DNA from 2 places in the Paenibacillus sp. J31R122 genome. Region 1 is predicted to be linked to the other one. Evidence: predicted binding sites of a transcription regulator. Region 1 holds the regulator's gene; the other holds the start of a gene.

Region 1 (7,533 bases):
GTAATCCGGATCCTGCAGCGAATCCGTACCTTGCTCTAGCGGTTATGCTGAAAGCGGGACTTGATGGAATTAATAACAAGCTCCAATTGCCGGAACCAACGGACCGCAATATTTATATTATGACAGAAGAAGAGCGTCTTGATTCTGGCATTCCAAGCTTGCCTGTTGACTTGAAAGAAGCGTTAGACGAAATGCTGAGAAGCGACATCGTTTGCGAAGCGCTCGGTGACCATGCGCTTGCTCATTTCTACGAATTGAAAGAAATTGAGTGGGATATGTACCGCACACAGGTTCACCAATGGGAACGCGATCAATATTTGATGTATTAAAATAAGTAATCCCTTAGCGCTTTGAGCGCTAAGGGATTTTTTTGTAGGAGTGAGTCAATTCGCGATTGTTGCAATTACGTATACCTTATCTATAGGCTTGTACAACGGAGATTTATGATGTAAATATTCATAAACCATGATCCTTAAAGCATGCTCCTGCAGTTGTTTCTTTGGAAGATAGATTTTCTCTTTCGTAAGTATAAACAACTTGTTCTGATAATTCTCTAATCTGGCTTTCATATGGCATAGCATCACTAATATCTATCTTAATTGGCGAAAGTTCCGGGAAGGTATATGAGTCTACGGTTTTGAGATTGTGTCTCCTGAAGATTTAGAGCAGGTTTTATTTCTTTTCTTGTCTTGCTTTAATTAGCGACAACAAGCTTATTCCATCGGTTATAATTATTAAAATCGCAGCTATTATTGCTAAGTCATCAGCAGTCAATCCTTCTGTATCTTTTTTCATTAACCAAACCTCCTATACTTGTTCCCCATTAGTATATTCATTTATTGTTCAGTTGATAGGGCTTTTGGTAAGTAGATATTAAGTATTAGAGACAAAATTTTTAAAGAAACATCAAGTGCTAGAATCGCGGTAAAGCAGCCCAAATATGTATTTCTACGATCTATGAAAAAGGAGTTTTTGGATTAAGTACATATATACAGTTAGAACAATTGTTGCGTATTAAGAAATAGCTGCTTGGGAATATTGATTCATGAAAATAAATAAAAGGCCCATAGAATGGACCTTTTGTTAAAGGAATTCTTTATCTACAATTAATAATCATTAATTATTAATAACCCCAGCCACCAAATCCTGTACTACATGCGATAATTACCAATAAAATGAACAGCACCAGAATAAATCCCAAGCTGTTATTAACACCGCCAACGTATCCACCCATTAAACATTCACCTCTTTCCTCTTTTGTACATTATAGGTTATGCACTACTTTAGCTTCATGTTTGGGTGTTTGTACAGTAAAGAGGATCGACCAGACTAAATAATGTAGGAAAGATGTATGAGGAATAAAAGAAGGGTCTAAAGCTAACCATAAAATCGCAACGTTACTGTGTGATAATATAGGGGAGGCTGGATTAATGTTTAGATTGATTGTATTGGCAGCACTATTACTAATAACAGGTTGTACGAGTAATGGCAACATGACACAAAAGCAAGTGACTCCTAATCAAGCACGTATTCAAACTCAAGCTCATACTACTACACCAGCACGTATTCAAACTCATGCTCATACTACTACACCAGCACGAAACTTAACCCAGGCATCATCTACTGCTACGACGAATGCAGGGAAATCATCTATTTCGATGAAACAAGTGCCGGGTGCAGCTTCAAACTGGTTTGATTGGTTAAATCTCGGTCAGGTACCGGTAGAAAATCCAAGGAATCAAACACCAGTACAACCACCTGCAAATAATCCAGCACCAGTACAACCACCTGCAAATAATCCACCAAATCAAAACACTAATTCGTCTCAATTTGAACAGCAAGTTTTGGATTTGGTTAATAAAGAAAGATCCAAAGTGGGCTTGAACTCCCTAAGTAAGAATGCTGAATTAGCGAAAATGGCGATGGTCAAAGCACAGGATATGCATAATAACAATTACTTTGATCATAATTCTCCGACTTACGGATCACCGTTCGATATGATGAAGCAGTTCGGAATCACATACAGCTCAGCGGGAGAAAATATCGCAAAGGGCCAAAGCAGTCCTACGCAAGTTATGAACGATTGGATGAACAGTCCGGGGCACAAAGCCAATATTTTGAAAAACAGCTTTACCCAGATCGGAATAGCCTATTATAACGGTGAATGGGTACAAGAATTTATTGGCTAACTAACTATCAATATATGCCCGAGGATGAACAAAAAAACCGAAACCTGACACTTGATCACCTCGATTTATTATTTGTAAAGTCAATATGCTCTCAAGAAGGAGAAGTTACGTTATAACAAACAAAAGACCCATTGAAGGGTCTTTTGTTTGTTTGTAGTCAAAGTTTAGTGTCCTGGACTTAGGGACTTTATATCGTAATTGAATTTATTAGTAACCTCCACCAAAGACGCCACAGCTACAAGCGATAATTACCAATAAAATAAAGAGCACCAGAATAGTACCAGTGTTTGTAAAAGCTCCACCTACACTAGACATTTTTCATTCCACCTCCTTTTATTGAGTACTCTGTAATTTATGCACGTATTCTTCGATGTGATTGGATTCTTGTTACGTAGATACATAAACCGTGTCATAAGCCCAGAGCTTACACTGAAATATGTTGAAAAGGCAGTTGCAGAGGGGATTGCTCCTATTTTGGATATATTCGTATATCGGATAGCTTTTATTTTCTTGCAATAAGAGCGAATGTTTGGTATATAATAAGAACATGTGTTCTATTTATTGTTAAATGTCGTTTGCAAGGTTCAAGTGAATGGAGTTGTGTATAGATGCTTGGAGACCGAGAGCGAAAGCTGTTGCGAATTTTGTGGAATTTGAATCAATTGGAATGGGTAAAGAGTGACTTTACATTAGTTTGCCGGTTAACCGGGTGGTCAGACAAAGAAATCGCGTTATTATTGGATAATTTAATTGAGGACAAATATATAGAGAGGGATGAGGGGAATCATTTTGTTCGAGTGATTGAAGGATGGGATCGTACGTAAAATAGGTAAAAAAAAGACTGAATCCCGTATGCTTGCGCTTGGATTCAGTCTAGTTAGTATGTACGTTTTAGGCTAATTAATGAATATCACGGAATATTCCGATAACCTTGCCTAAAATCGTCACATTGTGAAGTCGAATAGGCTCCATGGAGGAGTTCTCCGGTTGTAGACGAAAGTGATCCTTCTCTTTGTAGAAGGTTTTGACAGTTGCTTCATCGTCTTCAGTCATTGCAACAACGATGTCGCCATTATTGGCAGTTGGCTGCTGACGAACGATAACATAGTCTCCGTTATGAATACCAGCCTCGATCATGCTTTCTCCCATTACGCTCAAAATAAAAACGCTGCTATCGCCTACGAAATGCGATGGAAGGGGGAAGTACTCCTCGATATTTTCAGTTGCAGTAATAGGTACACCTGCGGTTACTTTGCCGACTATCGGCACTTTGGATACAGAGAGAGGTATAATTCCATCTACACCTTCATTGTCTAATATTTCAATTGCACGCGGCTTAGTTGGATCTCGGCGAATAAGCCCTTTCTTCTCCAATCTGTCCAAATGACCATGAACGGTTGAGCTGGATAATAATCCAACAGCTTCTCCGATTTCTCGGACGGACGGCGGGTAGCCTTTCTCCCGAACTTCATTCTTAATAAATTCAAGAATCGAATGTTGTCGGTTGGAAATCTTCGACACTGCGATCACTCCAATAGTAGGTTTGTTGTAGGAAATTATAACATAGAACCGGAGTTCGTACAAACATAAGTTCTTAAGTACAGAAGTTCGTATTTTTTTGTTGACTACAAACGTTTGTTCGTGTATTCTGAAAACAGAACAAACGTTTGGGGTGCTGATGATGATAACTAGTCCAAGTTTTTACAAATCGATCCATACACAACCAGAGAGTAATTTAACAACAATTAGACGCCGTCTGCTGCCGGTTATGCAGCGGCATGCTGTGAAGATAGTAGTGAGTATCGCTTTATTTGTTTTATTGTTTACAAGCTTTTTGCTTATGGGTACTAATGCATCAGGGAGTGAAATTACACCTGCTTCGACGAACGAACAGGTTGTAATTGTAAATGCTGGAGACACTCTTTGGGAAATCGCCAAGCGTTTTAATGATGGCAGTGAGGATACTCGATATATAGTTTACCTAATTAAGGATCGGAATGGACTGCAGAATGCAAATATTAAGCCTGGTCAGCAGCTCATTATTCCGAATTGAACATAGGAACATTAATTAATAGTTTGCAAATACAACACAATCGATAGCTTTCCGAACAAGCAGGATGAATGACTTCTGCATGTTTAGGAAAGTTTTTTTGTTTGAAGTGAAGGGGAAGAAGACTTTCAGAACGTCTATTAATAGGGACATTAATGAACGGAGGTTAATAACAAAGTATGTAATAGGCTCGAAAGAGTTGGTTATACCACAGCTTTTATATTAAAATAGATTAGATTGTCAATTTTTGTAGAAGGAGAACCCTATATGTTACGTGTTGAAGGCTTATCCCATTCTTTCCAAACGGGGAGTGAAACGACTCCAGTGCTCCAGCAGATAAGCTTTACTGTGAGTAAGGGAGAGATGGTCGCGCTGCTAGGCAGCTCCGGCTCCGGCAAGTCCACCTTATTGAATTTGATGGCGGGCTTAATGAAGCCAACAGAAGGCAATATTTACATTGCCGATCATAATATTGTATCGATGAATGAGAACCAATTAGCCGAATTTAGGCGAAAGCATATTGGATTTATTTTTCAAGCATATGAGCTGGTTGCACATCTCACCGTTCGTGAAAATGTAGAACTTCCGCTAGTATTTCAGTCGATTCATCCATCAGTTCGTAAACAAAAAGCGCTCGATTTATTAAAGCAGGTCGGTATTCCTGAAAAAGCGGATTTGTTCCCATCTCAGCTATCGGGAGGGCAGCAGCAGCGTGTCAGTATTGCGCGTTCGCTTATTACAGAGCCTTCGGTCATATTCGCAGATGAACCAACAGGGAATTTGGACACGAAGACGGAAGAAGAGATTATAGCTATTTTGAAGCATTTGAACCATACGATGAAGACGACTTTTATTATTGTTACACATGAGCGTGAGGTAGCCATACAGACACAAAAGATTATTACATTGCGAGATGGCTTTCTCGTTACGGAGCACGAAACAGCCCCCGAAACTAGGGTTGTGGAAGGGAGTTTACATTGAGAATTAGCGATATTACCCGTTTATCTTGGGATCAAGTGAAGCGACGAAAAGTGGTCACAGCACTTTGTGCGGCAGGCATATCGATAGGCTGCGCAGCTATAATCGTGGCAATGAGCATAGGCGAGTCCGCTCAGGTCTATATCGAACAAGAAATGAACAGTTATTTGAAAATGGATGAAATTACTGTGAGTGCCAATACAGGCGGACACTCAAATTCAGAAGGCTCTGCTCCAGAAGCAGGAGCTTTACAGAAGGGCAGCTTAACAAAGCAAAAGCTGGATCTAATTAAGAAGTTTCCACATGTCGTAGCTGCGGCTCCCTTTCAGCAGTTGAATTATATGCAGATGTCTACACTTGATCAATCGAAATCGCCCAATCACACCGAAGTTATCGCAACCGATCTAGATATGCTGTCTGCGTTTGGCCATTCTTTTTTGCAAGGGAAAACTTCTGATTTGACCGGGACAGTTGTTCTCAATTACGGCGCGACACTTGGTATGGCGGATGAGGAAGCGCGCCAAAGCTTACTGACACAGATGGACAAAAACCCGTTCGATGAAGAGTTGATTAAGCAATATGAAAATTTAAATCGCATACCTACACCGTTGTATCAGAAACAGATTATTTTCCGCAATAATTCAATGGAAAAAGCCTATAACAGCACGCCTTTGCGAATTGTTGGCGTGTTGAAGAAGCCAGATGGGATGAACGAAAATAATGTGATGTATGACAAGAAGGCTTATGTCTCTATGGAGACAGCTAAGCAGCTTAATAAGGAATTAAAGCTCGGCAATGAAAATGAGAATACATACAATTCGGTAGTTGTTAAGGTCGACAGTCAAGCAAATATTGAACAGGTGGAGAAACAAATACAAAAGCTGTTTTTAACAACACAAACGAATTTACATCAGAAGGAAAGGCTGGCGAATGAGTTTAAAATCATTAAGGCAGCGGCAATCGGCATTGGTGTATTTATTCTCATTATCGCTTCGATATCGATCGTTGTTGCGATGACGATGTCTACCTATCAGCGAAGAAGGCAAATTGGTATTATGAAGGTTCTTGGCGCTAATCTAGGACAAATTCGCAATATGTTTATTGTAGAGGCTGCTTTATTAGGTTTCCTGGGCGGACTGCTCGGTGTGCTGTTTTCTTATTGGATAGTTTGGGGTATCAATGGGTTGATACATGCGCTTTCGGGTGAGCAGGACGCAGTTATTATCTTTATACCTTTATTGGCGATACCGATTGGGATGATGTTCGCATTAGCGACTGGAGTGTTATCCGGCATTTATCCGGCGATCAGTGCATCCCGAACAGATGCATTAACCGCAATTAGACGAGATTAGAAATTGGCAGTAGAAGGGGCATATAACGATGAAGAAGAAAATAAAGCTTGGCATTATCGGACTTATTCTAATTGCAATCAGCTTTGGACTGTACAAACTAAGCAATCCGTCACAACAGATGGATCTCACAACAGAATCTCAAGATATTACATTTCAAGTGACGAAGGATTCACTTGTAAACACTGTAGAAGTTAAGGGGAAGTCCTTATATGAGCATGAGACACTTGTATACGCTCCATTTGGCTCTGAGGTTACAAAATGGTCCGTTGAAGACGGTGCTCAGGTTAAAAAGGGAGATGTATTGTTTCAGCTTGATCAGACAGCAGGTCAAAATGAAATTTTACAGATGGAGGCCTCTTTGCGTAAAGCAAAGCTTGAAGCGGAGTTAAACGAATATTTAAGCGAGCAGGAGGATGAAGCATCTCCCGTTGAATGGTCGGAGGAGGCCCGTAAGAAGCAGCTGGTCGAACGTGAGATCGCACGCTTAACCCAAGAGCTAAATGATGTTACAACGGGTATTCAAACGAAGGATTTGCAGAAGAAAAAGAATGAGCTGACAGAATCGAATTACCGTTCACCTGCTACAGGAATATTTCTGTTTGATCAACCGAATAAACGTCCTCAGGCCGTAGCGGACAATGAATATATTGGTAAGGTCGTTGATTTGAATAAGCTGCAGTTCATTGCTTTGGTTGGTGAGCAAGATGTATTTCGTATAAAAGCGGGAATGGCAGTGCAAGTAAAAATGAATGCAATGAAGGACGTAAAGCTGTCTGGAAAAGTTCTGAAGGTGTCTAAGTTTGCTAAGACGGGTACGGATCAAAATAATTTAGATCAAGCTGCGCAATTTGAGGTTGTCATTACGCTTGAGCCCAATGAATATTTAATAGCCGGCTTAACCTTGAATGGAGCTATCGAAATCGATCGCAAAGATAATGCGACAGTTGTTCCTACCATCGCAATA
Region 2 (7,533 bases), 500 kb from region 1:
AGTTATTGTTGGGTCAAATCGTAAATACGAATGCACAGTTTATATCACAAAGGTTAGCGGGATTAGGTGTGGATGTCTATTTTCAGACTGTTGTTGGAGATAATGCCGATCGATTAAAACAAGCAATTGAAATTGGCAGAAGCCGTGCTGATTTGCTGATCTTTACAGGAGGACTTGGGCCTACACAGGATGATATTACGAAAGATGTGCTTGCTGCTTATCTAAACCGCGGGCTCATTCTTCATGATCCGTCCATGGCTGCAATCGAGCATTTATTCAGCTCGAGAGGTATACATATGGTAGAAAGCAATCGGCGTCAGGCATTGATGATCGAAGGCAGTGTACCGCTGGAAAATACAGCAGGTCTTGCTGTTGGAAATGGGTTGTCGGTGGATGGAACCTTGTACATGCTGCTGCCTGGACCGCCAAAGGAAATGAAGCCGATGATGGAAGGCGCGGGCGAGCTATGGCTTCGGTCGATGATAGGCGATATGCAGGCGCTGTACTCTCGTTTGTTGAAATTTGCGGGAATCGGTGAGTCAAACCTCGAAGCAAAGCTGCTTGAATTAATTGAAGGACAGTCAGATCCGACAATTGCTCCTTATGCTAACGAGGGTGAAGTATCCATCCGTGTATCAACGAAAGAGAAGTCGCTTGCCGACGCAGATCGGAAAATCGATGAAACGGTGAATAAAATAAAGCAGCTGGTTGGCGAATACTTGTATGCGGAAAAGGATATTCCAATTGAAGAAGAGGTCGTACATCTTCTAAGGCGTTCAAGCCGTAAGCTAGCAAGCGCGGAAAGCATCAGCGGTGGATTGCTGGCCGAGCTCATTACAAACGTTCCTGGGAGCAGTGGAGAGTATTTAGGAGGGGTTGTAACCTATACGAATGTTATGAAGCATAAGCTTCTAGGTATTCCGATGTCTCAGCTTGAAGGAGAAGGCGCGCCCGGTGCGATCAGTGAGTCTACAGCGGCATTAATGGCGGAGCGGATTAGAGAGCTATCAGATGCTGATTTCGGTGTATCATTAACCGGAGTTGCTGGACCCGCGGAATCGGAAGGAAAGCCGGTTGGGCTAGTGTATTTCGCAATAGCAGAGCGCGGGAAGCCGACATTGGTGCATACGATGAACTTGAGCGGTAATCGGTCGATTATTCGTTTAAGAGCTGTTAAATCCGCGTTCTATCAATTGTGGCGTTCATTAAAGGCATAGATTTCGTGTGATTACAGCTACATTGTCTGATTATGTAAAAAATAGTTGTCAAATGCTGATAGGATGTTATACTAGTAGATAATTACGGAAGAACCGTGGCGAAGATTACTTCGCTGCGGTTTTTTTATGTCCTAATTTGGAGGTGACACAAAAAAGACGAATGTATGTTCGAAAAAAATGCTTGGCAACCTGTCCGAAAAAAGGTATCATAACATTATAAATAGTGAAGGATGTGAGATCGTTGTCGGATCGTCGCGCTGCGTTGGAAATGGCTATGCGCCAAATTGAGAAGCAATTTGGTAAAGGGTCAATTATGAAATTGGGTGAATCAACACACATGCAAGTAGAAACCGTGCCCAGCGGTTCACTTGCTCTAGATATCGCATTAGGAATAGGCGGATTGCCGCGTGGACGTATTATTGAAGTTTATGGACCTGAATCATCAGGTAAAACTACAGTTGCTCTTCATGCTATCGCAGAGGTACAGAAGGCCGGAGGAACTGCAGCATTTATAGATGCTGAGCATGCGTTAGACCCACTTTATGCTAATAAGCTTGGTGTTAATATTGATGAACTGCTGCTTTCACAGCCTGATACGGGCGAGCAAGCATTGGAAATTGCCGAAGCACTTGTACGAAGCGGAGCGGTTGACATTATTGTAGTCGATTCCGTTGCTGCACTAGTTCCGAAAGCAGAAATTGAAGGGGATATGGGAGATTCTCATGTCGGTCTTCAAGCCCGCTTGATGTCACAAGCATTGCGGAAGCTATCGGGAGCAATTAGCAAATCGAAGACGATCGCTATTTTTATTAACCAATTGCGTGAGAAGATTGGCGTAATGTTCGGTAACCCGGAGACAACTCCAGGCGGCCGTGCGCTTAAATTCTACTCCAGTATTCGACTTGATGTGCGTCGTATTGAAACAATCAAACAAGGTAATGACATGGTTGGTAATCGTACTCGTATCAAGGTCGTTAAGAACAAGGTAGCTCCGCCATTTAAGCAAGCAGAGATCGATATTATGTATGGTGAAGGTATTTCTAGAGAAGGAAGCCTTGTAGATATCGGTGTTGAGATGGAAATTGTTCAGAAGAGCGGCGCATGGTTTTCATATAATGGTGATCGACTTGGACAAGGACGTGAGAATGCAAAGCAATTTTTGAAGGACCATAAAGACACGGCTTTGATCATCGAGAAGCAAATCCGTGATGCAAGCAATTTGGCAGCAACAGCAACGCCGGCTGATTTCTCCAAAGATGAAGATGAAGATGAATTCGAAGATTTAGATTAAATTATAGTAAACATGATAGATGTACAGGCATCGCCGTCCCAATAGGGAGGCGATGTTTTGTTTAGAGAAGGAGCCGTACATGTGATAAACGAGGAAAAAGATAATACCTATACGATAATGTCGGTTAAACAAGATAAAAAAGAACGAAGACGGTATCACATTTTCTGCGAAGCGGAAGAACCTGTACTGTTTGTTCATGAAGATATATTAATACGTTTTCGGTTAATGAAGGGGCAGCAGCTAACAACTTTAGAAATTGAAAACATACGCAGAGAAGATGAGCAGTACCGCGCATATGCGCTAGCTGTCTATTATCTTGGAGCGAAGCCTAGAACGCGTAAACAATTGGAGCAGTATTTGACGCGCAAAGAGTTTGAAGAGAACAATATTAATTATGCACTAGACCGTTTGGAAAGTGAACACATTATTGATGATGATGCGTATGCCAAACAATTTGCGGCGCAACGACTTCGAAATGGGCTGAAGGGTCGTAGATGGATTAAACAAGAGCTTCAGCAGCGTGGTATTTCGAAGGATACGGCCGCAGAGGTTGTTAATTCACTCGATCAAGAGTCTGAACTGGCTTCTGCAAAAGTAGCTGCCGAGAAGAAATGGCGTTCTCTAAAAGGAGAGCAAAGAGAGCGGAAGCGTAAGCTGATGGGCTATTTGTTACGTCGAGGCTACCCAGGTGATATAGTAAAAGAAGCGGTTAATTCGATCAATTTAAAAGAAGAAATAGAGATGTTCGATGAAGATGATGGGCTTTTGCTTGACAATTGATTTTGCGAAAAGATAAAATGAAGTTGTATTCTTTCTATCATGAATCAATTTTCCTTCCAAAAGTTGATTCAAAACGATTATTTTCGTCAAATTGTTTGATGATGAAACGGTATTGAAGCCGATTGAAAACCTAATATCATCCCAAGTAGTGCCTTGGTGTATGCAACAAGGAGGTGAACAAGATGAATCCAATTTTTGTGATCTTGATCTGTCTCTTTGTTGGCGTAATTTTCTTTTTCGTTGGTTATTTTATACGAAAGTCGATTGCCGAGGCTAAAATTTCAAGTGCAGAGCAAGCCGCTGTCCAAATCGTGGAAAACGCGAAGAAGGAAGCTGAAGCACAGAAAAAAGAAACCGTACTAGAGGCGAAAGACGAAGTCCATAAACTCCGTACCGAAGCTGAGAAAGACATTCGTGAGCGACGCAACGAAGTCCAACGTCAAGAAAGACGCTTGGTACAGAAAGAGGAGTCGCTGGATAAAAAGTTAGAAGCGCTAGAACGCAAAGAAGAGATTGTAGCCAATAAAGAGAAGCGGATCGAAGAGACGCAAGAGCAAATCGATACGATTTACAAGCAGCAGCTTAGTGAGCTAGAGAGAATTTCTAGCTTAACAACTGAAGATGCGAAATCGATTATTTTGTCAAACGTTGAACAGGAAGTTCGACAGGAAACAGCTCAAATGATTAAAGAGATCGAGCAGCAAGCGAAAGAAGAAGCTGACAAAAAAGCACGTAACATTATTTCGCTAGCAATCCAACGTTGTGCGGCTGATCATGTGGCTGAGACAACGGTATCCGTTGTAACTTTGCCGAATGAAGAAATGAAAGGCCGTATTATCGGACGTGAAGGCCGAAATATCCGTGCTTTGGAAACATTGACCGGTATCGATCTCATAATCGACGATACACCGGAAGCGGTCATTTTGTCTGGATTCGATCCAATCAGACGCGAAATTGCCCGCACTGCTCTAGAAAAACTTGTAGCTGATGGTCGTATCCATCCTGCTCGCATTGAAGAAATGGTTGAAAAATCACGCAAAGAAGTAGATGAGCGCATTCGTGAATACGGTGAGCAAGCTACTTTCGAAGTGGGCGTACATGGCTTGCATCCTGATCTAATTAAGATTATCGGTCGCTTGAAGTTTAGGACAAGTTATGGTCAGAACGTACTGAAGCACTCCATGGAGGTTGCTTACCTAACTGGCTTGATGGCGGCAGAACTTGGCGAGGATGTTACTCTCGCGAAGCGCGCAGGATTGCTGCATGATATCGGTAAAGCGCTAGACCACGAAGTGGAAGGCTCTCACGTTGAAATCGGCGTAGAGCTGGCGAAGAAGTACAAGGAGCATCCTGTTGTTATTAACAGTATTGCATCTCATCACGGTGATACGGAAGCAACTTCCGTTATCGCGATTCTAGTAGGAGCGGCTGATGCTTTATCAGCTGCACGTCCAGGGGCTCGTCGTGAAACGCTTGAGACTTACATCAAACGACTGGAAAAGCTTGAAGATATTTCCTTATCATTTGAAGGTGTTGAGAAATCGTTCGCGATTCAAGCCGGCCGCGAGGTTCGCGTCATGGTACAGCCAGAAAAAATCGATGATACAGAAGCATTCCGACTCGCTCGGGATATCACGAAAAAAATCGAGAGTGAACTTGATTATCCGGGACATATTAAAGTTACGGTTATTCGTGAGACAAGAGCAGTTGAATACGCGAAATAAACAACAATCAAATAGTTATGACAGAAAAGTGGCTGCTCGTTCAGCCACTTTTCTGTCTGAATAATGAGTGTAAATGAAAAAAGGAAGTGTACTGAAGTGAATGTATTATTTATAGGCGATATCGTAGGAAGTGTAGGAAGAAGCGCGCTAAAACGTGTGTTGCCGGCACTAAAAAGCAAATATAATCCGCATATTATTATAGTGAATGGTGAAAATGCTGCTGCAGGACGTGGTATTACCGCGGCAATTGCGAAGGAATTTTTCGAATGGGGTGTTCATGGCATTACGATGGGCAACCATACGTGGGATAATAAAGATATATTTGAATGGATTGATGATGAACCTCGAATCGTTCGTCCTGCGAATTATGCTGAGGGTTCACCAGGACAAGGAATGGCTATCATCAAAGCAAACGGAAAGCAGCTTGCTATAGTAAACCTGCAGGGACGTACGTTTTTGCCCCCAATTGATTGCCCTTTCCGCAAAGCGGATGATCTGCTTGAAGAAGCAAGCGAATATACGAACAACATACTTGTTGATTTTCACGCTGAAGCAACATCTGAGAAAATAGCGATGGGCTGGCATCTAGACGGAAGAGCATCAATCGTTGTAGGCACACATACACATGTGCAGACAAATGACGATACGATTTTGCCAGGAGGTACTGCATATATTACGGATGTAGGTATGGTTGGTCCCAAGGAAGGTGTACTGGGAATGGAAAGAACGGCTGTTCTACACAAGTTTATAACGCAATTACCCGTACGATTTGTAGTAGATGAAGGAAAATGGCATCTTCATGCTGTGTCCGTTCAACTCGATGATGCGACAGGGCAAGCACGTAAAATAGATAAAATTAGACTCACAGAAGACGAATGGCTGCTGATGTAGTCGTTCAAATAGTTGAAAAGTTCCGACAATTCGGAACAGTTTGTTAATTAAGGCTAATAAAGCAGGAATTATTTAACCTCTCCCGAATACTATTTAAAAGTGGAATCCATCCAACAGTACAAGGGGAGGTTCTTAATATGGATGTATTAAAAGTTTCAGCAAAGTCCAATCCAAATTCCGTTGCAGGCGCGCTCGCGGGCGTTCTTCGTGAACGCGGCGGTGCAGAGTTGCAAGCCATTGGGGCAGGCGCACTTAACCAAGCAATTAAAGCAGTTGCAATCGCTCGAGGATTTGTCGCTCCCAGTGGGGTGGATTTGATTTGCATACCAGCTTTTACTGACATTGTTATAGACGGGGAGGATCGAACAGCAATCAAATTGATTGTTGAGCCTCGGTAGCAAAGCTTGGAGAAGGAAATGACAGCCTGAATAACACAATTGTTCGCCTGTTTACGACGTAGACAGGTTTTTTGCTATGAAACTTGCCAATCCAATGAATTGAGGTGTACAAATGAAAGTGGTTGATTTTCATTGCGATGTACTTTGTAAGCTGCTGATTGATGATCGTTTGACGTTTGAAGGAACGGCAGCTAATGCGTTAGATGTTACCTACGAACGTCTGAAGGCAGCTGGTACGGTTTTGCAAACTTTTGCGATATATATTCCCCAGTCATTGAATGGACGACTAGAACCGATTCTAGAGAGTATTGATCGTTTCCACCAAATGGTATTAAGCTGCGAAGACATGATCTGGGTAAGAACGTCCAAAGAGCTGGACACCGTAATAAAAGAAGGTAAAATAGGCGCATTATTGTCGCTTGAGGGAGTTGATGGACTTCAAGGGCAAATGTCTCTCGTTCGTATCATGCATCAGTTAGGTGTTCGTGCAGCGGGATTAACATGGAATTATTCGAATTGGGCTGCAGACGGCGTTATGGAACCGCGTGGCGGGGGATTGACGGCCAAGGGAAAAATGTTTGTTGAACAATGCGATAAGCTCGGGATACTTTTGGATGTCTCTCATTTATCAGAGCGGGCTTTTTGGGAGGTAGTCGAATTATCAACCCGACCAATAATTGCTTCTCATTCCAATGCAAAAGCGATTTGCGACCATCCCCGTAATTTAAGTGATGAACAAATAAGAGCTTTAATTGCTAAGGAAGGTTTAGTAGGCATTACTTTTGTGCCTTGGTTTGTAGCAAACACTGAAATTGTTACTATTGATGATTTATTGCGACATATTGAGCATATGTGTGAGCTTGGCGCTGAATCGCATATTATGCTGGGATCAGACTTTGATGGGATTGATAAATACATAACAGGATTATCGCATCCGGGCGAACTGTCACAGCTTTATGACGCCTTAATAAAACGCTATACTGTACAGCAAACGGAGCTGTTTATGTCTGGAAATTCATTGCGATTTTTAAGGAAAAATCTCCCTCAATAAACTTAAATTATTTAATCTTGTTCTGGTATGGATTCAATCGAATCAAACTATGTTTCGGATGTGTGTTTACATCTTGATTTTTAAACGTTTCCACTTTAAACTTGATTTGAATGTTATGACTTATAATATATGATTTTTTAATTGTAGAAATAGGTACATGTTGATGAAAAAGAGGAGTTGG

The links. Region 1 encodes LexA, which represses DNA repair genes until DNA is damaged. Its sites were predicted from a motif close to CGAACATATGTTCG; they were not measured.
Region 2: a site for LexA is predicted at 1,375-1,388, ahead of recA (recombinase RecA). Genes of this name have one in related genera too.

Annotation. Positions count from the first base shown of each region.
Region 1 covers NZ_JBWDNM010000002.1:628,481-636,013, reverse strand. Annotated here, with positions in the region: gene glnA (type I glutamate--ammonia ligase) at 1-329, shown strand, start outside; gene AC0YN7_RS06070 (hypothetical protein) at 673-795, opposite strand; gene AC0YN7_RS06065 (YjcZ family sporulation protein) at 1,124-1,234, opposite strand; gene AC0YN7_RS06060 (CAP domain-containing protein) at 1,431-2,189, shown strand; gene AC0YN7_RS06055 (hypothetical protein) at 2,798-3,013, shown strand; gene lexA (transcriptional repressor LexA) at 3,090-3,710, opposite strand; gene yneA (cell division suppressor protein YneA) at 3,868-4,242, shown strand; gene AC0YN7_RS06040 (ABC transporter ATP-binding protein) at 4,507-5,220, shown strand; gene AC0YN7_RS06035 (ABC transporter permease) at 5,217-6,569, shown strand; gene AC0YN7_RS06030 (efflux RND transporter periplasmic adaptor subunit) at 6,598-7,533, shown strand, end outside.
Region 2 covers NZ_JBWDNM010000002.1:123,970-131,502, forward strand. Annotated here, with positions in the region: gene AC0YN7_RS03675 (competence/damage-inducible protein A) at 1-1,217, shown strand, start outside; gene recA (recombinase RecA) at 1,459-2,508, shown strand; gene AC0YN7_RS03685 (regulatory protein RecX) at 2,566-3,288, shown strand; gene rny (ribonuclease Y) at 3,471-5,012, shown strand; gene AC0YN7_RS03695 (TIGR00282 family metallophosphoesterase) at 5,109-5,903, shown strand; gene AC0YN7_RS03700 (stage V sporulation protein S) at 6,041-6,301, shown strand; gene AC0YN7_RS03705 (dipeptidase) at 6,414-7,352, shown strand.